2 regions of the Paenibacillus urinalis genome follow, and region 1 is predicted to be linked to the other one. Evidence: predicted binding sites of a transcription regulator. Region 1 holds the regulator's gene; the other holds the start of a gene.
The links. The regulator Rex, encoded in region 1, represses fermentation and respiration genes when NADH is low (regulators of the CRP and FNR family bind a similar motif). The targets are predictions, from matches to a motif close to TTGTGAAATATTTCACAA.
Positions count from the first base shown of each region.

Region 2: a site for Rex is predicted at 1,462-1,479, ahead of adhE (bifunctional acetaldehyde-CoA/alcohol dehydrogenase). Genes of this name have one in related genera too.

Region 1 covers NZ_CP118108.1:3,634,369-3,645,446, reverse strand. Annotated here, with positions in the region: gene PUW25_RS16735 (CCA tRNA nucleotidyltransferase) at 1-291, shown strand, start outside; gene PUW25_RS16730 (biotin--[acetyl-CoA-carboxylase] ligase) at 281-1,261, shown strand; gene panB (3-methyl-2-oxobutanoate hydroxymethyltransferase) at 1,703-2,581, shown strand; gene panC (pantoate--beta-alanine ligase) at 2,578-3,474, shown strand; gene panD (aspartate 1-decarboxylase) at 3,467-3,850, shown strand; gene PUW25_RS16710 (hypothetical protein) at 3,943-4,572, shown strand; gene dinG (ATP-dependent DNA helicase DinG) at 4,705-7,575, shown strand; gene PUW25_RS16700 (redox-sensing transcriptional repressor Rex) at 7,620-8,279, shown strand; gene PUW25_RS16695 (amidohydrolase) at 8,266-9,567, shown strand; gene PUW25_RS16690 (cell wall elongation regulator TseB-like domain-containing protein) at 9,599-10,120, shown strand; gene PUW25_RS16685 (hypothetical protein) at 10,294-10,821, shown strand; gene PUW25_RS16680 (AAA family ATPase) at 10,814-11,078, shown strand, end outside.
Region 2 covers NZ_CP118108.1:3,793,904-3,804,981, reverse strand. Annotated here, with positions in the region: gene PUW25_RS17580 (nitrite reductase (NAD(P)H) small subunit) at 150-533, shown strand; gene PUW25_RS17575 (Crp/Fnr family transcriptional regulator) at 613-1,329, opposite strand; gene adhE (bifunctional acetaldehyde-CoA/alcohol dehydrogenase) at 1,566-4,178, shown strand; gene pflB (formate C-acetyltransferase) at 4,604-6,865, shown strand; gene pflA (pyruvate formate-lyase-activating protein) at 6,939-7,682, shown strand; gene PUW25_RS17555 (ABC transporter substrate-binding protein) at 7,869-9,251, shown strand; gene PUW25_RS17550 (carbohydrate ABC transporter permease) at 9,408-10,292, shown strand; gene PUW25_RS17545 (carbohydrate ABC transporter permease) at 10,295-11,078, shown strand, end outside.

The DNA.
Region 1 (11,078 bases):
CTTAATTCTCTGCTGCCTCAGTCATTCTATGACATGTCCAATGAGGAATATCTGCTGCTGGACGAACTGATGGAGCATGCAGCAGAATGGCGAATGGAGATGGGGATATACAGCTTGAAGGAGCTTGAGCTGTCAGGCTCTGATCTGCTTCGTGTCACTGGCCGCAAGGGTGGTCCTTGGCTGGGTGAAACGATGAATTGGCTGCTGCGGCAGGTGGTGACTGGACAACTCGTCAACAAACATGACATATTGCTTGAGGCAACAAAGAAGGTGATATCGGATGAAAAATAAGTTGCTGCTTGATTTATTTATACATTCCTCCCAAACCTTTATTTCGGGTGAGGAAATTAGCAAAAGACTGAAAATCAGCAGAACAGCGGTCTGGAAACAGATCAACCAATTGAGAGACATGGGCTATGAATTTGAGGCGGTATCTCGGAAGGGGTATCGAATGACATTTATTCCGGATTTTTATATAGAGGCTGATATTGACGTGAATCTAAACACCAAAATATTAGGCAGGAAGATCCATATTATGGATTCCACCGCTTCGACACAAGTGGATGCCATGACCCAAGCGGAGAACGGAACGGAGGAAGGGTCCCTGTTCATTGCTGAGCAGCAGACTTCCGGACGAGGCAGGCTCGGTAGAAAGTGGTTCTCTCCTTCAGGCAAAGGTATCTGGATGAGTCTCGTGCTTCGGCCGGAGCTTCCTATCCGATATATGCCTCAGCTTACACTTCTGACTGGAGTTGCTGTCTGCAAGGCTATTCGCCGCGTGACAGGAGCGGAAGCAGCGATCAAGTGGCCTAACGATATTTTGATTCACGGGAAGAAGGTATGCGGGATTCTACTGGAATCGGCGACTGAGGATAACAAAGTAAAATACTGTATTGCGGGAATTGGGATCGACGTCAATCTCTCCGCAGAAGATTATCCAGAGGAATTAACGGAGATTGCCACATCGCTCAAGCTGGAAACAGGACATACTATAAACCGAGCGCTGCTCATTGCAGAAATTCTGAATGAAATGGAGCTTCTCTACGATCGTTATACCAATGAAGGGTTCAACCCTATTCAAGTGGAATGGGAAGAGCATTCTGTATCGATCGGTCAAGCGGTGCGGACTGAGACTTTGACGGAGACCATACAAGGAGTCGCGAAACGGCTTGATCCGAGCGGAGGACTGGTTATTGCTGCACCCAGCGGTGAGGAGAGAGTAGTATATTCCGGTGAGGTTGAAATTATTAAACAGCAGTAAGCGTTTAGCTTGCTGCTGTGTCCTTTTTGAGATGGATTAGCTAAAGCACGATTCGGGTTATTCAATTAGAGAGAACCAATTTTTTAACTTTTTATAAGTAGACAATTACTTTATTTTTGGTATACTTTCTTGGTGAGGCGGTATTGATCAATCATCGAACTGCACTCGTTAGTTAGTTATCCTGAGTTTTAAACAATTAAATCGTATGCCAAGTTGTTGGATTCTGCTCTGAGCCGAAGAGGACCGAGACAGAAGGGACGATCGCAAGTGACTCTTTTTTGACTTATGGGACCTTTTTAGTTTGATACTAAAAGGTTTTTTTGTGCGTCTGGAGTAGACGCCATCCCCGTTAGATCGGCTGAAGCACATCCGTAGGATCACAGATTTTTAGACATGGCATCAAAACTTACGGTATTTTCAGAACAGAAGGGAGCCACTTGTATGGCAGCAACTAAAAAACCGCTTAATATTGTGAAAATGAAGAAAATGAAAGAAAATAAAGATCCGATTACGATGCTCACTGCATATGATTATCCTTCTGCTGTGCTGGCTGAAGAAGCTGGCGTAGATATTATCCTGGTAGGGGATTCTCTTGGAAATGCAGTACTCGGATATAATTCCACCATCCCGGTTACGATTGATGATATGGTATATCACTCCCGTGCCGTTGCAAGAGGTGCACAGAGCACGTTTATCGTAACCGATATGCCATTTATGACGTATCACGGCGGTATAGATGAGAGCCTGAAAGGTGTGCGCCGCATCATGCAGGAAGGCCATGCCCATGCGGTGAAGCTTGAAGGCGGTGCTGAAATAGCAGACACGGTGAGGGCTGTTGTGAAGGCGGGCGTACCTGTGCTTGGACACATTGGACTGACACCTCAGTCCGTGAATCAAATTGGCGGTTTCCGAGTGCAGGGGAAGGATGCTGCAGATGCCAAACGACTGCTTGAGGATGCAAAGGCACTTGAAGAAGCCGGGGCATTTGCCATCGTACTGGAGCTGGTTACCGAGGCGGTGGCCGAAGCCATTTCCAATGAACTGTCGATTCCAACGATTGGAATTGGAGCTGGACGTGGTACGGATGGTCAAGTGCTCGTCTTCCACGATGTTCTTCAATATGCATCTCCATATATGCCTAAAAGATTCGTGAAGACTTATGCAGATGTAGGTACCATTATTCGTGATAGCATCGGTAATTATGTACAGGATGTCAAAAATAAATCTTTTCCTGCTGAGGAGCATGTATTCACTGCTGAAGATGGCGTAGTTGACTCCTTATATGGAAGCAGTAAAGCAAAGGTGGAGAACAGATCATGATAACAGTTCGGAATATTGAAGAACTGCGAGCACAAATAGCCTCCATGAAAAAGAATGTTCTTGGAAAAGAACCGGCAGTTGGACTCGTACCAACAATGGGATTCCTGCATGAAGGACATGCAAGCTTGATGCGTGAAGCCAGAAAGAACAATGACATCGTTGTTCTGAGCATCTTCGTGAATCCTATTCAGTTTGGTCCGAATGAAGACTTTGAAACGTATCCACGGGATGAACAGCGGGATCTGGGGATTGCTGACAAAGAAGGAATAGACATCGTATTTATTCCGACTGTAGAAGTCATGTATCCTCATCCGACCAAGACCAAGATTAGAGTGGCTGATATTACAGACCGCCTGTGCGGCGCATCGCGCCCTGGTCACTTTGATGGTGTAACGACCGTGGTCGCGAAGCTGTTCAATATGGTTCAGCCGGACAACGCATATTTTGGAATGAAGGATGCACAGCAAGTGGCTGTTCTGTCGCAGATGGTATTAGACCTGAATATGCCGATCAATATTGTGCCTTGCCCGATTGTCCGCGAAGCAGATGGGCTTGCCCTCAGCTCACGTAACGTGTATCTGAGCTCTAAGGAGCGCAAGGAAGCACTTGCTTTGTCCCGTTCACTCAAGCTGGCTCAATGGAAGACGGAGCAGCAGGAAGATGCGACTGTGGGTCAGATTCGCAAGCTTATTATAGATGAGATCAACACGTCCGAAACGGCTGTTATTGATTATGTGGACATTTTAACTTTCCCAGGACTTGAGCCGATTGAAGATCGTGTGCAGATTACAGAGCCGGATGATGTAATTATTGCGCTGGCTGTTAAATTCGGAAAAACAAGGCTGATCGATAATCATCGGCTGCAGAAAACGGAGGTGCTCTCCCGTGTTTAGAACATTGATGAAATCTAAAATTCACCGTGCAACGGTAACGGAAGCCAACTTGAATTACGTAGGCAGCATTACCATTGATCGTAACTTGATGGAAGCTGCAGATATTCTGGAGAATGAAAAGGTTCAAATTGTGAATAACAACAATGGAGCCAGACTTGAGACTTATGTCATTCCTGGGCCGCGCGGAACAGGTACAATTTGTCTCAATGGCGCTGCTGCACGGCTGGTTCAGCCTGGAGATACGGTAATTATTATTGCTTATGCGTTGATGACGAATGAAGAAGCGGTTCAGCATAAGCCGACGGTTGTATTTGTGGACGGGGAGAATAAGCCGGTTCAAACCATGCATGAGGAAGTTCACGCAACGATTTTGTAATCCATGGAATGAAGAATGAAAAGTGCCCAAAGCGCAAAAAATGTGATTAGGTTACTGCACTAATCCATTTTGCTAAGGGTGGGATGCATGCCATGTTTCAACATCTATTTGCGGAAATGAATCAATCGCTTGATGAGATTGCCACTTACTACACCGCCGCACCCGTCGAGAAGAAACAGGAAATGCTCCAGCGATGGAACCTGCTTAAGAAAATGAGCGACGGCATTATCGACGAATGGATGTCATTTGAAGAGAAAATGGCCAAAATTCGCGAAAGTGGGATTTTCCGAGGTACGGATCCTTTCACTTCCATTCCGGAGCTGGAACTTCATGCCTTTGTTAAAGGACTTGGTTATTTTAAACTGCTTATGTATCAGCATGCTGCCGAGGAGTTTGGCAAAGTGGTGGAAGTATATCCGGATAGCCTGTTGTCGAGGCTGTACCTGGCTATGTGCTATCTCCACCTGGAACAAATGCATACCGCATCTGCGGAGCTGAATCGGATCATTCTAAGCTGTGAACAGCCTAGAATGAAGGCCATGGCATACAATGCACTTGGTTGTGTTCATGCCAAGCAAATGGAGCTCAAGCAGGCCCAGTCCTGCTTTGCCCTTGCTTTGGAACATGATCCCTCCCTGCCGGAGCCGCTCTACAATCTGGAAGCATGCCGTTCCAAAAATGCCGTGCTCCAGTACGGAACACAGCTGCTTGCCCTCTCCTAGGTACTACTGAAACAGCGCAATCGCAAAAGGCGATGTCCTGACAAGACATCGTCTTTTTGTCTGTTTCATGTTCAAAAGTCTTTTTTTTTGCTATGCTACTAAAGAGACTGTAGAAGGGAACGTTTACTCATCATGAAATTTGCTGTGCTTGATTTTGAAACAACAGGTACTCAGTCGCTTGGTGAAATTATCCAGGTTGGACTTGCCATCATAGATCATGATTATACAATTAAAGACACATTCAGCTCCTATGTGAATCCCGGCGTTCCCATTCCTCCTTTTATAACGGGGTTGACGGGAATTACGGACGATGATGTGAAGGATGCTCCTGAGCTTGAGGAAATGATGATGGAGCTCGTTCCATTGCTGGATGATGTCGTACTCGTAGGACATAATGTAAGCTTTGATTTTCACTTTTTACAAAATGCGCTTGACAGATGCGGGTACTTGCCATTTACAGGCCGGATTTTGGATACCATGGATTTCCTCAGAATTTGCTTTCCTTCCTTATCCTCCTATCAGCTGGGATATGTAGCAAGCGAATTTGGATTCACCCATGACCGTCCTCATCAGGCGGATAGTGATGCGATGGCAACAGCGCATATTTTCTTGAAGAGTCTTGAGGAGCTTAAGAGCCTGCCATTGATCACTTTGCAGCGGCTTACCGATCTATTTGCTGCGGAAGATAGTGATTTGGGCTGGTTTTTTGATGGGATTCTTACAGAAAAAGAAATGGAGCCTATTCACGATCTGGACAATCAGACCTATTATAGGCAGCTCGCTCTAAAGATCGACGATTGGTCACAGATTGCTCCGCCCAGGGATGAACATGAACCCAATCCATTAGAAAAATTAACTTTTCAGGAATTTATGGATGAGGTTCAGCTGCGTCTGAAGCAAACACTGCCTCATTATGAGGAACGCGAGTCCCAGAATATGATGTTCGCAGAAGTGACGAAGGCGATGGAAGAGGACAAGCATTTACTAATTGAAGCCGGGACAGGCACGGGTAAGTCACTCGGTTATTTGCTGCCTTCGATTTATCATAGTGTCAGACAGGAGACGAAGGTAACAGTAAGCACACATACGATCAATCTTCAGGAGCAGCTTCGTGAGCGGGATATTCCGCTCCTCACGGAGGTGGTTCCTTTTCCGTTCAAAGCAGCTGTGTTTAAAGGCAGAGGACATTACCTGTGTCTGCGTAAATTTGAGCAAAAGCTGAACAACAAGGAGTTTGTAACTCCGAAGGAGGACGTATTTACTGCTGCGCAGATGCTTGTATGGCTCACGCAAACCGAAACCGGAGATGATGAGGAGCTCAATCTGAGTCATCGCGGCGGCGATTTTTGGGAGACTGTACAAAGCGATTCGGATTCCTGCCTGGGACGAAGCTGCCCTTGGTTTAAGAAATGCTTCTATCATCGTGCAAGACATGAGGCGGGCATTGCTGATGTAGTCATCACCAATCATTCCAAGCTGTTTACGGACGTTAAGGCTAGTCACCAATTGCTTCCTGCTTATGAGCATCTCGTCATAGATGAGGCGCATCAATTCGAGGAGGTCGCCGGTAAGCATCTTGGAATGCATATGAAATATTTCACGGTGGTTCATGCGCTTACCCGATTATTTAAAGATAGTCGGAACGGTCAATTCCCAGCTCTGCGTCAAAAAATAGCGCAGTCCAGTCATGAGCAAATGGTGGAGTGGACCTCTGCCATTGATCAGCTGTTCCCATCCGCTCTGGAAGCGAAGGAAGCCTGGGACCAGCTCAGTGAGATGCTGTTCAGCTTACTGCCAGAACGAAGTGATGCTGCCCCTGGAGAAGCAGGACAGTTTACACTAAGACTGAAGCCGCAGAACAAACCAAAGAAATGGGATAAGCTCGCTGCGGTTGAGAATCAGTTCTATGTGACCGTATCCGAATTGGTTCGGAAGGCAGATAAGGTCCTTAGTGAAGTAAGGGAAGATCTCGATGACTATACGGCCGACAGCCTTATCACTGACGTAACAGGGCTTGTTAAGGATCTAGCTGGCTTCAAAGACCAATTAAGACATTTCATGCGCCTTGATGATGCAGGGACCGTATATTGGCTGGAAGCCAGCGGACAATTCAAGAGCAAGTCGCTTCAGCTGTATGCCGTTCCTGTAGATGTAAGTCCTCAGCTGAAGGAAATGTTCTTTGATAAGAAGCGAAGCGTTATTTTAACCTCTGCTACTTTATCGGTAGATAAATCGTTCCAGTTTATGATAGATCAGCTCGGATTGACCGAAGCACAGGAGCAGCAGAGGTTGCTCACATCACAGCTTCCATCTCCTTTTAATTACCGGGAACAAGCCCTTCTTGTAGTTCCGCGTGATTTTCCAAGTGTGAAGGGCAGTGTGGGTGATGATCACTTTGTCAGTATGCTCGTCAAGTCTCTGTCAGAGGCCGCGCAGGCGACTAAGGGCAGAATGCTTGTCCTGTTTACCTCTTACAAGATGCTGAGACAGGTACATGAGCCGCTGAAGGAAGCTTTGGCTTCAAGTGATATTTCTGTGTTTGGACAAGGGGTGGACAGTGGAAGCAGGACGAAGCTGACGAGAAGATTCCAGGAGGCCAAAGCTTCTGTACTGCTTGGAACGAGCAGCTTCTGGGAAGGTGTCGATATTCCAGGAGAAGCTTTATCCTGTTTGGCTATTGTACGTTTGCCCTTCCAGCCGCCTAACCATCCAGTTGTCGAAGCCAAGAGCGAGCTGCTGCAGGCGGAGAAGAAGAATCCGTTTATGAAGCTCTCCGTACCGCAGGCGGTTATACGGTTTAAGCAAGGTTTTGGAAGACTGGTGCGGACCGCTAAGGACCGAGGCATCGTTATCGTGTATGATACAAGAGTGATTGAATCGTATTATGGCAAGTACTTTTTATATTCCCTGCCAGGTCCTAAAATGGAGCATATGACAACGGACAAGATGGTTCCGCGTATAAGCGAGTGGTTAGAGGAACATATAACGAATGAAGAGAAGTAATATTAAGCACGGACACTGCTTGCAGGTGTGAGGGGGAATTATAATTGAAGTCGGACAAAATTTCAGAGGCTGTTGTAAGAAGACTGCCTGTATATCTGCGTTATTTACAAGAGCTGTACAAAAGAGAAGTGACCACAGTATCGTCACAGGAGCTTGGTCTCAGACTGGATTTGAATCCAGCGCAAATTCGTAAGGACCTCGCTTATTTCGGGGATTTTGGACGCAAGGGTATCGGCTATGATGTGGCATATCTCATCGATAAGATCAGACAAATATTGAAGCTGGATCAACAGATCAATGTGGCACTTGTCGGTGCCGGTAATCTGGGTCATGCCTTGTCGAACTATAATCGATATGTAAAAGACAATATGAAGATTGTCGCTGTATTTGATTCCCAGCCCTCGAAGATTGGCTCCAAGATTAATACACTGACGGTTCTGCCTATGGAAGAGCTGGTGAAGACAGTGAAAGATCTGAGCATTAGAATCGGCATTATAACGGTTCCGGATTCGGAAGCTCAGCGTGTGGCGGACTATCTGGTGGAGGCGGGAGTCGAAGCGATCCTTAATTTTGCCCCGATTATTATCAAGGCGCCTGCTCATATCCGGATTCATACAGCGGACTTCACTACAGATCTGCTTAGTCTGGCTTATTATCTAGAGAACGAAGCAGGGAAAGAGGAGGAAGAGGATGTCAAGTCATAAGTGGCTCATCAAGAACGGCAAATTTGCGGTAAGCGATCCTGAATGGCGAATCGTCAGCGGTTATATGCTGATTGAGGATGACCGCATTTCATATATAGGCGAAGATCTGCCCGAAGGAACAGAGGGCATTCCAGTTCATGACGGCAAGCATCAGCTGTTTATTCCTGGCCTTATTAATACGCATGGTCATGCCGCAATGTCCCTACTACGCGGCTATGGCGATGATCTTGCCCTTCAGGTCTGGCTTCAAGAAAAAATGTGGCCAATGGAGGAAAAGTTCACAGCTGAGGATGTCTACTGGGGAACCTCGCTATCTGTGCTGGAAATGCTGAGAGGCGGCACTACCGCCTTTCTTGATATGTATGACCAGATGAATCAGGTGGCAAAAGTAGCAGAGGAGTCGGGCATTCGCGCAAGTCTGATGCGGGGAGCGATTGGCTTCGGCTCAGATGAGCTGCGTGCTTTCAAGCTGAAGGAAGCAATGACCTTTGCCCGGGAATGGCATAATCAGGCTGACGGACGCATCACGACGATGCTGTCACCACATTCGCCATATACTTGCGGACCAGAGTTTATTGAGAAGTTTGTAGAAGCGGCACATGAGCTGGACTTGCCGCTGCATACACATATGTCTGAAACGGCCGCTGAAGTAGAACAGAATGTAAAAGAGTATGGACTGCGTCCAGTAGCGCATCTGGAGAAGCTCGGCTTCTTCTCTAGACCTTCTCTCGTGGCTCATGCCGTGCATTTGACGGATGAAGAAATAGAGGTGCTTGCCAAATACAATGTGGCAGTGGCTCATAATCCTGGAAGCAATCTGAAGCTGGCGAGCGGTGTTGCGCGAGTACCTGAGCTGTTAAAAGCAGGGGTTGTTGTGTCCCTTGCCACAGACGGTGCAGCAAGCAACAATAATTTGGATATGTTTGAGGAAATGCGTCTAGCTGCATTGATTCACAAAGGAGTCAGCGGTGATCCAACCGCCGTACCTGCTACTGAAGCACTTCGTATGGGAACAGAATATGGAGCGAAATCCATCTACGTCAAGGACACAGGAGTGCTGGCGCCAGGCAAAAAAGCGGATTTCATTGCAATAGACCTGGATCAAGCTCATTTCCTGCCTTACACCGATTTGATATCACATGTCATCTATTCTGCGAGCAGCAAGGATGTTCAACATGTCTGGGTGGATGGTAAGCAATTAGTTAAGAACGGTGAGATGCTCACGTTGGATGAAGAACGGATTAAACGCGAAGCACAAGCTGCTTTCGAAGGACTGACGTCCCGCTGATTGATGCTGGGGGCAAGAAGGGAGTTCAGCCTTGAGAAAAAAAAGAAAGTGGATCCTCATAAGTATTGTGGCTTTTATACTCGTGCTCTTAGGCATTTATATATTTTATGAATATGTAATGAAGGATACATGGGTAGAAGAAGAAGCTGCAATCGCTATTGCGAAAGAAAAAGAAGACCTGGTTACAGTAACGAAGACGCAAAAATCGGTCTGGTCTGAGGATGCCATTTATTGGACAATTGAAGGTGTAAATGCGGATAATGAGCCCATTATGGTATGGGTACAGTACGGTACTGACAAGAAGCCAAAGACAGATGAAAAGAGTGTACACAGCGAGAAGATTGAAGAAGGAACGTCTGAGGAAGAAATGCGCTCCAAGATCAGCTCACAGCTGCCTGGAATTGAAATCGTCAGACTGCAGCCGGCAGTTTATGATGAGACGTATGTCTGGCAGTTATTTTATAAAGAGAATGATCGTTACTACTATCGCTTCTATCGTTTCAGTGATGGAACCGAGCTAGAGGAAGGATTTCAGCTTCCGGTCAAAGAATAATGCACTCAAAAAATACCCTGAAGTGGTCTCCATTGGCCATTTCGGGGTTATTTGGATTGGAAACTTTGAAAAATAATTCATAGTTTAGATTTGGACCGCTGTATATGGTATGCTATATCTATATCCCATTTTGATAGGAATAGAGTGGGTAAAATAGATGAGGAGGTTGTCACTTGAAATTACGTCCTATTCGGATAGCAATTACAGTTATGGTTACGGCTACGCTGCTGTTTGGAGGATGGTTTGTGTACCGTCAGGTGGCCCTTGAGAAGCCAATCGAAAAGTTGGTTGCCGAGTATGACGGCGTAAACGATGTTCAATTAGATATTAACCAGAATCAAGTTGTTTTGAATCTCGATCTCGAACCGAATACCAATATAAGAGGTCTTGTTGATTATATCCGCACAGATGGCAAGGAGCTTCTGAACGGTAGAACGATGCAGCTGGAGGTTAAGGATCATTCGACGGAAACGCTTGATGATTTCTGGTCCAGCGCTTTATTTACCGTCGCTGAAGCGATGGAGACTAGACAATACACGCAAATTCCTGAGAAGCTGAAGGAAATGAGCGAAGGCAGCATCCAGGTTGACTATGATATTGATAATGAGAACGTATATGTAAGCCTGTCAGATGGAGAAGCAAGCAAGTATATTATTCTGCCGAGACAGCCGGCTACGATGGGAGTGTGGCCTAATGCCTAATTGGTTGAAGGAGATTTTAATCGGGGTCGTTCCGGTCGTACTTCTTTTTCTGGTCTTTATAGGAGTTAATATTATTCCAGTACTGCTTATTGCCCTGCTTGCAGGGGGCGTGGTGTTCCTGATGCAGACACGCGGCGGACTCGCGGTCGGTGCCAGCAGTGAGAAGAAGCGCAAGAAGGCTGGTCCCGCCAAGCTTACCTTCGAGGAAATTGGAGGACAGGACAGCGCCAAGCAGGAGCTCCGTGAAGCGCTGGACT
Region 2 (11,078 bases), 160 kb from region 1:
ACACATTCAAATATCCTACCATGGTATCATTTTGAAATATTCGCCAAAATATGATTTTCATTTCAGAATCTTTAATTTAAAATAATAAAAGATGAATCAATCACTTTGAGACAAAGACATTACCGTATCTTGGAAAGAAGGGTTAACCTATGGGTGTAATCAAGGGGAGAATGAAGGAACAGCAGGTGCCTGTTAATGTATCAGAAGTTATAAAGGCCAAGGCTTATCCAGTAGGAGACGAGCGGGATTTCTATTCATTGATCGGACGTATGGTTACTCTACAGAATCGCGAAATTGGCGTGTTCAGGACAAGTGACGGTGGTCTGTTTGCTCTCGATAATGTAAGAATAAATCCAGAGGGAATCAGGCTCACGGAGGGCATTGTGTCTGGACATACGGTGTATGATCCTTCCGACGATTGGAAGGTTGATCTGGAAACGGGAGATGTCACAAGGGAAGCTAGTAATATAACCAAGGTGCCAGCTTATAGGGTGCATATCATGAAGAGCAAATTGTATATTGTGCTTGCTTAAAATGGGTGGTCTATTTCCATCTTCATATAAAAAAAGAAGCCGATCTTTCTCTAAATCAGAAGGTCGGCTTTTTGTCTTGTTAAATCCTGCAGATTTCTACCGGGCATTGCTCGCAGCGGCAAATCTGTTGAAGAACGCTTAATTCCTTGATCACGATGCAGCCATCATCATATGCCAGAGCGCCTTTCTTGCGCAGCTCAGCGAGCATTCGATTGACACTTTCCCGGGTTGCACCAATCATATTCGACAGATCCGTATGTGTCATCTTTTTGTTAATCCGAATATCCTTGCCATCCACTTCTCCATAAGTATTTCCGAGCCGGATTAGTGTTGAGCAGAGAGCTCCCTGCTTGCCGTACATCATAAGATCGCGGAATTTCGTCTGTGTAATTCGATGGTATATACCCATCCATTTCATAAAATCAAGTGCAAATCCGCCGTTGATCTCAATGAGCAGCTGAAGCTCTGAGGTTTCTGCATATCCAATCTCGCTCTCTTCCAATACTTCAGCAGAATAGCTGTGCCTAGAAGAGAAGAAGGGGTCGGCATGACCGATCAAATCCCCGTCCTGATGAATATACATGATTAATTCTTTTCCTTCATCTGTGAATTTCGTAATCTTGATGCGCCCGTGCTTAATAAAAAACAGCTTGTCGGCAGGATCCCCCTCCCAGAACAGATGAGAGCCTTTTGGTAATGATCGATACTTCAATAAGTTGAGTAAGAGCTGTTTGTTCTCTGATGTGAAGCAGCGGATATTGCCTTCTTTTTGTTCAAGTAATGCTAAGTGAGTCATATGCGATTCCCCCTTGCACTGTTCGATTTACAAGTTCAGTATATACCTTCGTTAAGAGGGCGGGAGAAGCAAAGTATGGCAAAATTCCAACATTGTGATTCATTTCACTATCGAATCCGAAGTTTTTATACATTGTGAATAAATTCACAAACAAAGAGAATCATGCATGATATGATGACTTCGTAATCCAATAGAGAGACAAAAAACTCAGAATTTGGGTAGGAGGATGATAGGAGATGGCTGTTAAGAACGAGGCTGTATCCAAAGAAGTTACTGCGGCGGAATATATTAATGAGCTGGTAACCAAGGGCAAGAAGGCGCTGGAAGCATTTATGCAATTAGATCAAGAGGCGGTTGACCGTATTGTTCAGGCGATGGCACTGGCTGGTCTTGATAAGCACATGAATCTAGCCAAGCTGGCTGTGACGGAAACAGGCCGCGGAATTTATGAAGACAAGATTATCAAGAATATTTTTGCTACAGAATATGTCTACAACAATATTAAATATGACAAAACGGTCGGCGTCATCGAAGATAATGAGTTTGAGAACTATCAAAAAATAGCGGAGCCGGTAGGCGTAATTATGGGGATTACCCCTGTAACCAATCCTACCTCTACAACGATGTTTAAGGCACTGATTGCCATAAAGACACGAAACCCTATCATATTCGGTTTCCATCCATCGGCACAGAACTCAAGCCGGGAAGCAGCACGCATTCTAAGAGATGCAGCGATCAAAGAAGGCGCACCAGCTGATTGTATTCAGTGGATTGACGCCCCGTCGATGGAGAAGACAAACGAGCTGATGAATCATCCGGATGTTGCACTCATTTTGGCTACCGGTGGTGGAGCGATGGTTAAGGCAGCTTACAGCTGCGGTAAACCGGCACTTGGCGTTGGACCAGGAAATGTTCCTTGCTTTATAGAGAAGACGGCGAATCTTAATCAAGCAGTGACAGATTTGATCTTATCCAAATCCTTCGATAACGGAATGATCTGTGCATCAGAGCAAGCGGTCATTGTAGAAGAACCCGTCTACGATGAAGTGAAGAAGAGAATGGTGGCGGATGGCTGCTACTTCGTAACCAAAGATGAAGCGGCGAAATTAACGACTTATGCTATCTCCGCTGACAAATGTGCTGTTAATCCGAAGATCGTCGGCCAGTCGGCTGTCGATATTGCGAAGATGAGCGGAATCGTCGTTCCAGAGAATACCAAGATTCTGGTTGCTGAGCTGGACGGTGTTGGAGAAAAATTCCCATTGTCCGCTGAGAAGCTGAGTCCGATTCTGGCCTGCTACAAGGTTAAGACGGTAGAGCAGGGGATAGAACGTGCCGCAGAAATCGTTTCTTTTGGAGGAATGGGACACTCTTCGGTTATTCATTCAAATGATGATGAAGTGATCAGCCGTTTTGCAGATCATCTCAAGACCTGCCGGATTCTTGTAAACTCTCCTTCAACTCACGGTGCAATTGGGGACATCTACAATACCAACTTACCATCATTGACGCTGGGCTGTGGTTCATACGGACGGAATTCAACCTCTTCGAATGTAACCGCAGTGAATCTAATCAACGTGAAGAGAGTGGCGAGACGTACAGTGAATATGCAATGGTTTAAGGTTCCAAGCAAGGTTTATTTTGAGAAGGGCGCTACCCAGTATCTTGCGAAAATGCCTGACATTTCTCGCGTACTCATTGTTACAGATCCCATGATGGTGAAACTGGGCTACGTTGATAAAGTGGAGCATTACCTGCGCCAGCGCCGGAAGCCTGTGTTCATTGAAGTGTTCTCCGATGTGGAGCCTGATCCTTCAACAACGACCGTAGAAAATGGTACGAAGCTGATGAACAGCTTTGAACCGGACTGTATTATCGCCCTCGGCGGCGGTTCACCAATGGATGCGGCCAAGGCGATGTGGCTGTTCTACGAGCATCCTGATGCAGAGTTTGATCATATGAAACAAAAATTTATGGATATCCGTAAACGGATTTACAAATATCCTAAGCTGGGACAGAAAGCTAAATTTGTGGCAATTCCAACAACCTCGGGAACAGGCTCAGAAGTAACCTCATTTGCAGTGATTACAGATAAGAATAAAGGCAATACCAAGTATCCGCTGGCCGATTACGAGCTGACACCGGATGTAGCTATTGTAGATCCAGATTTCGTATATAGTCTGCCAAGGGTAGCTGTCGCAGATACAGGTATGGATGTACTGACTCACGCAATCGAAGCCTACGTATCTGTCATGGCAAATGATTATACAGATGGCCTCGCGATCAAAGCGATTCAGCTCGTATTTGAATATCTCGAAGCTTCTGCTCTTACGGGAGATAAGCTGGCAAGAGAGAAAATGCATAACGCATCTACGATTGCCGGAATGGCCTTTGCGAATGCGTTCCTTGGCATCAATCACAGTCTTGCCCACAAATGGGGCGGACAGTATCACACGGCACATGGACGGACCAATGCCATTCTCATGCCGCATGTCATCAGATACAATGCGAAGAAACCGACGAAGTTTGCTTCCTTCCCGAAATATGATCATTTCACAGCAGACCTTCGTTATGCCGAAATTGCACGTATCCTGGGATTACCGGCGAATACGACAGAAGAAGGGATTAACAGCCTGATTCAGGCAATACGCGATTTGAATAAAAAGCTGGGCATACCGGCTTCGTTCCAGGAGCTTGGCTTTGATCCGAAGGATTTTGAAGCGAGAGTCGATTATTTGGCAGACCGGGCATTTGAAGATCAGTGTACTACTGCGAATCCGAAGCTGCCACTTGTCAGTGAGCTGGCAGATGTGTACCGGAATGCTTTCTATGGAAGATTTGATAAATAACCGTGTTCTTCATCGTAAATGGTGAAGCTGTGCTGAGCAGAAGGAATTTCCTTCGTTCAGCACGGCTTTTTTTTCGTATGCTTGTTCCGCACAATATAGGAATGGGAAGCATGACTACAACAGTAAAAATAAAATGGAGTAACAGGCTTAACTTTGTGATATTCATCACATAATTAATGTGATCTGTATAATATAATTTGAAATGTAAGAGAGAAGAAATCCATTTCATAGAACCCAAAAGGCAATTTCACTTCCCTATAAAGAGTGGAGAGAAGGGGAGTGAGCAGGCAGATTAGTGAAAATAATCACAAATAACCTTACCACAATAACAGAGCCGAGGGAGAAAGAGTAACAGCAGGGATGGAATTTCGTACCTGCCTTCATGATCTGTCTAGTGTAACCACGAATCTATTGGAGGGATTACCATGGCGGTAACCGAAAAAGAAATGCAAAACGTACAATCCGGCTGGAGAAGCTTCAAGTCCGGAAAATGGACAAAAGAGGTTAATGTTAATAACTTTTTAGAGAAAAACCTCATTCCGTATGAGGGTGACGAGAGCTTTTTGACAGGTGCGACAGACAATACAAAAGCGCTGTGGGAGATCGTTATGGATCTAACCAAGAAAGAGAGAGATAACGGCGGAGTACTGGATGTGGATGTCAACACCCCTTCAACAATTGTATCCCATCAGCCTGGATACTTGGATAAAGAGAAGGAGCAGATTGTCGGCGTTCAGACGGATGCACCATTTAAGCGTTCCATTCAGCCGTTTGGCGGTATCAAGATGATGATCGATGCTTGTGAAGCCTATGGCTTTAAGCTTCCTGAGCCGATTATTGAAATGTTCACCACGATCAGAAAAACACATAACCAAGGGGTATTTGATGCCTATACGAGTGAAATGAGAAATGCGCGGCGAGCCGGCATCATCACAGGCCTGCCAGATGCCTACGGCCGCGGACGTATTATCGGTGACTACCGAAGAGCAGCGCTGTATGGAATTGACTTTTTAATCAAGGACAAGATGAGAGAGCAGGCTGAGCTGGAAGTTGATGTGATCGATGAAGATGTCATCCGGCTTCGTGAAGAATTGTCTGAACAGATACGAGCGCTGAAAGAGCTGAAGCAGCTTGGTGAAATGCACGGATTCGATATTTCCGGTCCTGCACGTAATGCCAAAGAAGCCTTCCAATGGGTTTACTTCGCTTATCTGGCAGCAATTAAAGAGCAAAATGGTGCAGCGATGTCACTTGGACGTGTCTCTTCCTTCCTGGATATCTATATCCAGAGAGACCTTATAGAAGGAACACTGACTGAAGAGGAAGCACAAGAGCTGGTGGATCATTTTGTCATGAAGCTGAGAATTGTAAAATTCCTGCGTACACCGGATTATAACGAGCTGTTCAGTGGAGATCCAACATGGGTCACGGAATCCATTGGCGGCATGGGGATGGATGGCAAGACACGCGTCACGAAGAACAGCTTCCGCTTCCTGCATACGCTGTACAATCTCGGACCCGCACCAGAGCCAAACTTGACGGTGCTATGGTCAGAGCAGCTGCCAGAAGGGTTCAAGAAGTACTGCGCCAAGGTATCTATCGAAACCAGTTCCATTCAATATGAGAATGACGATCTGATGCGTCCGATCTATGGAGACGATTACGGTATTGCCTGCTGCGTATCTGCAATGCGGATCGGGAAGCAGATGCAATTCTTCGGTGCACGTGCGAACCTTGCTAAGGCGCTGCTGTATGCAATTAACGGCGGTAAAGACGAGAAATCAGGAGCCCAGGTGGGTCCAGAGTATCCGCCAATTACATCTGAAGTACTGAACTATGACGAGGTTATGAAACGCTTCAAGCCGATGATGGAGTGGCTCGCGAAGCTGTATATGAACACGCTGAACGTGATTCACTATATGCATGATAAATACAGCTACGAACGGATTGAAATGGCGCTGCATGATCGTGACATTCTGCGGACGATGGCCTGCGGTATCGCTGGACTGTCTGTAGCAGCCGATTCGCTTAGTGCCATCAAGTATGCAACGGTTCGCCCCATCCGCAACGAGAATGGAATTGCCGTGGATTTCGTTATAGAAGGCGAGTATCCTTGCTACGGTAATAACGACGACAAGGTTGACCAAATCGCAGTGGAGCTCGTCGAGTCCTTCATGACGATGATTCGCAAGCACAAAGCCTATCGGAATGCGATGCCGACACAATCGGTACTGACGATTACATCGAATGTTGTGTACGGCAAGAAGACGGGTACGACACCGGATGGACGTAAAGCAGGAGAGCCTTTTGCCCCAGGAGCGAATCCAATGCACGGACGCGATAAAAAAGGCGCACTGGCTTCCCTCAGTTCCGTTGCCAAACTGCCTTACGAACACAGCCTGGATGGTATTTCCAACACCTTCTCGATCATTCCGAAGGCACTTGGCAAAGAGGAAGAAGCCCGTAAGACCAACCTGACAGCAATGATGGACGGATATTTTGGAAGTGGAGCCCATCACTTGAATGTCAATGTCTTTAATCGAGAGCAGCTGATTGATGCAATGGAGCACCCTGAGAATTATCCACAGCTGACCGTACGGGTATCGGGTTATGCGGTTAACTTTATCAAACTGACACGTGAGCAGCAGCTTGATGTTATTAACCGGACATTCCACGGCAATATGTAACAGCTAACTGCTAGCTACTCAACAATCTGCACAGACGCACAAAGCGGATGCGATAGGAAAAGGGATGGTATAAATGGTCAAAGGTCATGTACATTCACTAGAAACATTTGGTACGGTTGATGGTCCCGGCATCCGCTTCGTGCTGTTCATGCAGGGATGTCTGCTGAAATGCCAGTACTGTCATAACCCTGACACCTGGGCACTGGATGGCGGGAACGCAATGTCACTGGAAGAGGTGATCGCTGAGATTGAGCCTTATATTCATTATTATAAGAGCTCTGGTGGAGGCTTGACTGTCTCTGGCGGTGAACCTACGCTTCAAGCGGCCTTTGTTACTCAGCTGTTCCGCGAGGTCAAGGATCGCTGGAATCTGCATACGACGCTGGATACGAACGGATTTAATGATATGGATCGTATAGATGAGCTCCTTAAGGTAACGGATCTTGTGCTGCTCGATCTGAAGCATATCGATAATGAGAAGCATGAGCGCCTGACAGGCAAATCGAATGTAAGAATGCTGGAGACGGCACGCTGGTTATCGGAACATGGCAAGCAGATGTGGATCCGCCATGTGTATGTTCCTGGCATTCATCATGATGAGAAGGATCTGCTTAATCTGGGCAGGTTTATAGGAACACTGGATGGAGTAGAAAAATTTGAGATTCTTCCCTATCATCAAATGGGAATTTATAAATGGAAGCTGCTAGGCAAAGAATATCCCCTTGAGGGTGTCCCCTCTCCTGAACAAGCGGAAATAGACCGTGCTTATCGTCTCATTGAGACGGGACGCAAGGAAGCAAGCAAGATCGAAATTTGATAAACGTGTCGTAATAACGAACTCCCTTCTAACATGAGAAGGGAGTTTTTACGTATTTTTCGAGGATTTTATCCCTCGATCTTTAAATTGTAGTCCTATCGGACACACAGCAATGTTTTTATAATGAAAATTGTAAAGCAAGTAAGTTACATACAATACAAGCTCATAGAAAGCGGGGGCAAACGAATGTTGAAGAAAAAGTTTGGTTCTATGATGTCGTTAATGCTGGCAGTGTCACTGACACTGGCAGGCTGTGGAGGCAGCACTAATACGGAAACACCTGCTGCGGAGCCTGGAACGTCTGGCGAAACACCGCCGGCAGCTTCGGCTGAGCCGTTTGAAATGACACTTCGGCATACGCAGGTCGGTGCGGACAAGGAACGCCGGCTTGCGATCCTGCAGGACGTGGTTAAGAAGGTGGAGGGGGAAGTCGAAGGCGCATCTTTTACCCTGGATGGAGTTGATTCTGACGTTAACCGCAAAGAAAAGCTGCGGGGCGAAATGGCTGCAGGTAATCCGCCGGATATCTTCGACCTGTTCGGCAGCCCAGATGCGAAGGTATACGCCAAAGAAGGCATGCTTCTCAATCTGACACCGATTCTTGAAGAGCTCGGAATTCAGGATAAATTCTCTTCACTTGAGCCGTTCACTTATGAAGGCAATGTATATGGTCTGCCGGTCGGAGGATCTGGCGAAGGGTTTTTCTACAACAAGGAATATTATGAGTCGAAGGGATGGCAGCCGCCGGCTACCTTTGCCGAATTTGAGCAGCAGCTGGCTGATATTAAGGCAGATGGCAAAGTGCCGCTGGCTGGAGCTTCGAAGGCAGGCTGGGTACCTCTTATGCTGACGAACCATCTCTGGTCGCGATACGCAGGCTCTGATATTACAAACAAGTTTGTTACCGGCGAAGCGGCTTGGACCGATCCGGGTGTTGTCAAGGCCTTTGCTAAGCATCAGGAATGGGTTGATAAAGAGTACTTCAAGAAGGGCGAGCTTGGATTTGAGTATGCGGAATATACGACGCAGTTCACGAGCGGTGAAGCTATCCTGATGTATGACGGTACATGGAAATCCTCCGTATTCAAGGAAGGGCAGTCTGGTGAAGGCTTGATCGGAAAGGTTGGATTCTTCAACTTGCCTCCTGTTGATGGAGGAGTCGGAGACCAAACCTCTCTCATGCGCGATGTGAATAACGGATATGGCTTTGCAGCTTCGGTTGCGGACGATCCACAGAAGCTCGCAGCAGTGAAATCCTTCATCAAGAATATGTTTAATGAAGAAATGCAAATTAGAGGTCTGGTTGAAGACGGTGTACTGCCGGCTATGAAATTCGATGAAGCTGTACTAACCGAAAGTATTACCGATGATTTGATGAAGGAGATCGTTGCTGTCCTTAATGCTTCCGCTACTTCTTTCCCTGCATTTGACTCGCTTGTTCAAGCGGATGTAACGACTGAGATCAGTAATATTCAGATTCAGAAGCTGATTGGCGGCCAAACGACCCCTGAGCAAATGGCAGAGGATCTGCAGAAAGTTCAAGAAGAAGCAAACGCAGCAGTGGAATAAAGAGGCTTAAGCACCGTTACCATTCATAATCGTGATCAGCATAAAACGATAAAATAACAGGACTGCTTACCCCGGATCAGCGTCCGGGGTTTTTTTACACACTAATATGGTATGAGACTGTACATTATTGGCTCTTCCATGGGAGGCTGTTGGCACATGAACAAATCACTCAAGAACCCTTGGGTATACTCCATGTTTATATTACCTGCCTTGATATTGTTTATATTGTTTTTTATTTATCCGATCTTGAATTCGATATACTACAGCTTTACCAGCTGGAATGGCGTATCTGAGAATCCGAAATTTATTGGGTTCGAAAATTATATAAAAGCATTTGGAGATGAGAGATTCTGGGAGTCGGCATTGAATAACGGATGGTTTATTCTTTTTTCGTGCGGTATTCAGGTTCCGCTGATTGTGCTCTTCTCTCTTCTCATTGCGAATGTGAAGCGGCTTAAAGGCCTTTACAAAACGGCGGTGTTCCTTCCCTCCATTATGTCTACAGCAGTTATAGGGATTCTGTGGGGCTTCATCTATGAACCGAATATCGGCTTGTTCAATCAGATATTGGGGTTGTTTGGCATCGAGCCGATCTACTGGCTGTCAGACGAGAAATACGCGATGTTCTCCATCCTGCTGACAAATGCCTGGCAATGGACTGGCTTCTACATCATCATGGTTCTCGCAGCGATTCTCGCCATTCCGCGTGATCTGGATGAAGCAGCTGAGATTGATGGAGCAAACCGGCTGCAAAGAGCATTATCCATAACACTGCCGCTCATCAAGCCTATCATTTCTGTTGTCATTATGCTGTCGATTGCAGGTGCAATGAAGGCAGCAGATATCGTCATTGTCATGACAAAAGGCGGTCCAGCCGGGTCCACAGACGTGCTAGCAACCTACATGATCAAATATGCGATCACGAATTTTAAATACGGCTATGGAAATACCATCGCTGTCCTTATCTTTGTATTTACACTCATTCTGACGGCTCTCTATCAAGTCATGATCGCCCGCCGAAGTGAAAGGATTGAATACTAATGATGCGAACCTTGAGTAAATCAATCCCCCATGTATTTCTGCTCAGCTACTTGCTTGTAATTCTATTTCCATTTCTATTTGTCATCTTCTCATCCGTCAAGAAGGATAACAATGCGATTGCGCTTAATCCGTTTGGCATCCCGCAAGAGTTTGCATTTGAAAATTATGTAGAAGCCTGGGTTAATGCCAAGATCGGAACGTACTTCTTTAACAGCTTATATATTTCAATCCTAGCCTCGGTGGTATCCATCTTGCTTGGCGCGATGTTTGCCTTTGCGGTAACAAGAATGAAGCATGGAAAATGGAACGCTGCCTTCTTCAGCCTGATCCTGGTCGGCATGCTCATTCCGAACAACTCCCTGATGCTGCCCATCTATCTGCTTGTCCGCAAGCTGGGTATCCTGGATACGCATCTCGCGCTCATCATTCCTTATATTGCAAATGCGCTTCCGTTTACGATTATTATACTGGCTGCTTTTATGCGTTCGCTCCCAAGTGAAATCGAGGAAGCTGCCGTTATGGACGGGTTGAGGGCACAGGGGATATTTGCTAGAATAGTGTTACCTCTAACCATTCCAGCGATCGTTACGGTATTTATCGTTAACTTTCTTGGCAACTGGAATGAATTTCTTCTAGCCAACTACTTTTTATCCACGGACACACTTCGTACCCTGCCTGTAGGAATGGTGCAGTTCAGAGATCAGTACCAGATGAACTACGCCCAGATGTCAGCGGGAATTGTCTACAGTGTCGTGCCGGTTATCATTATTTATTCCATTTTGCAAG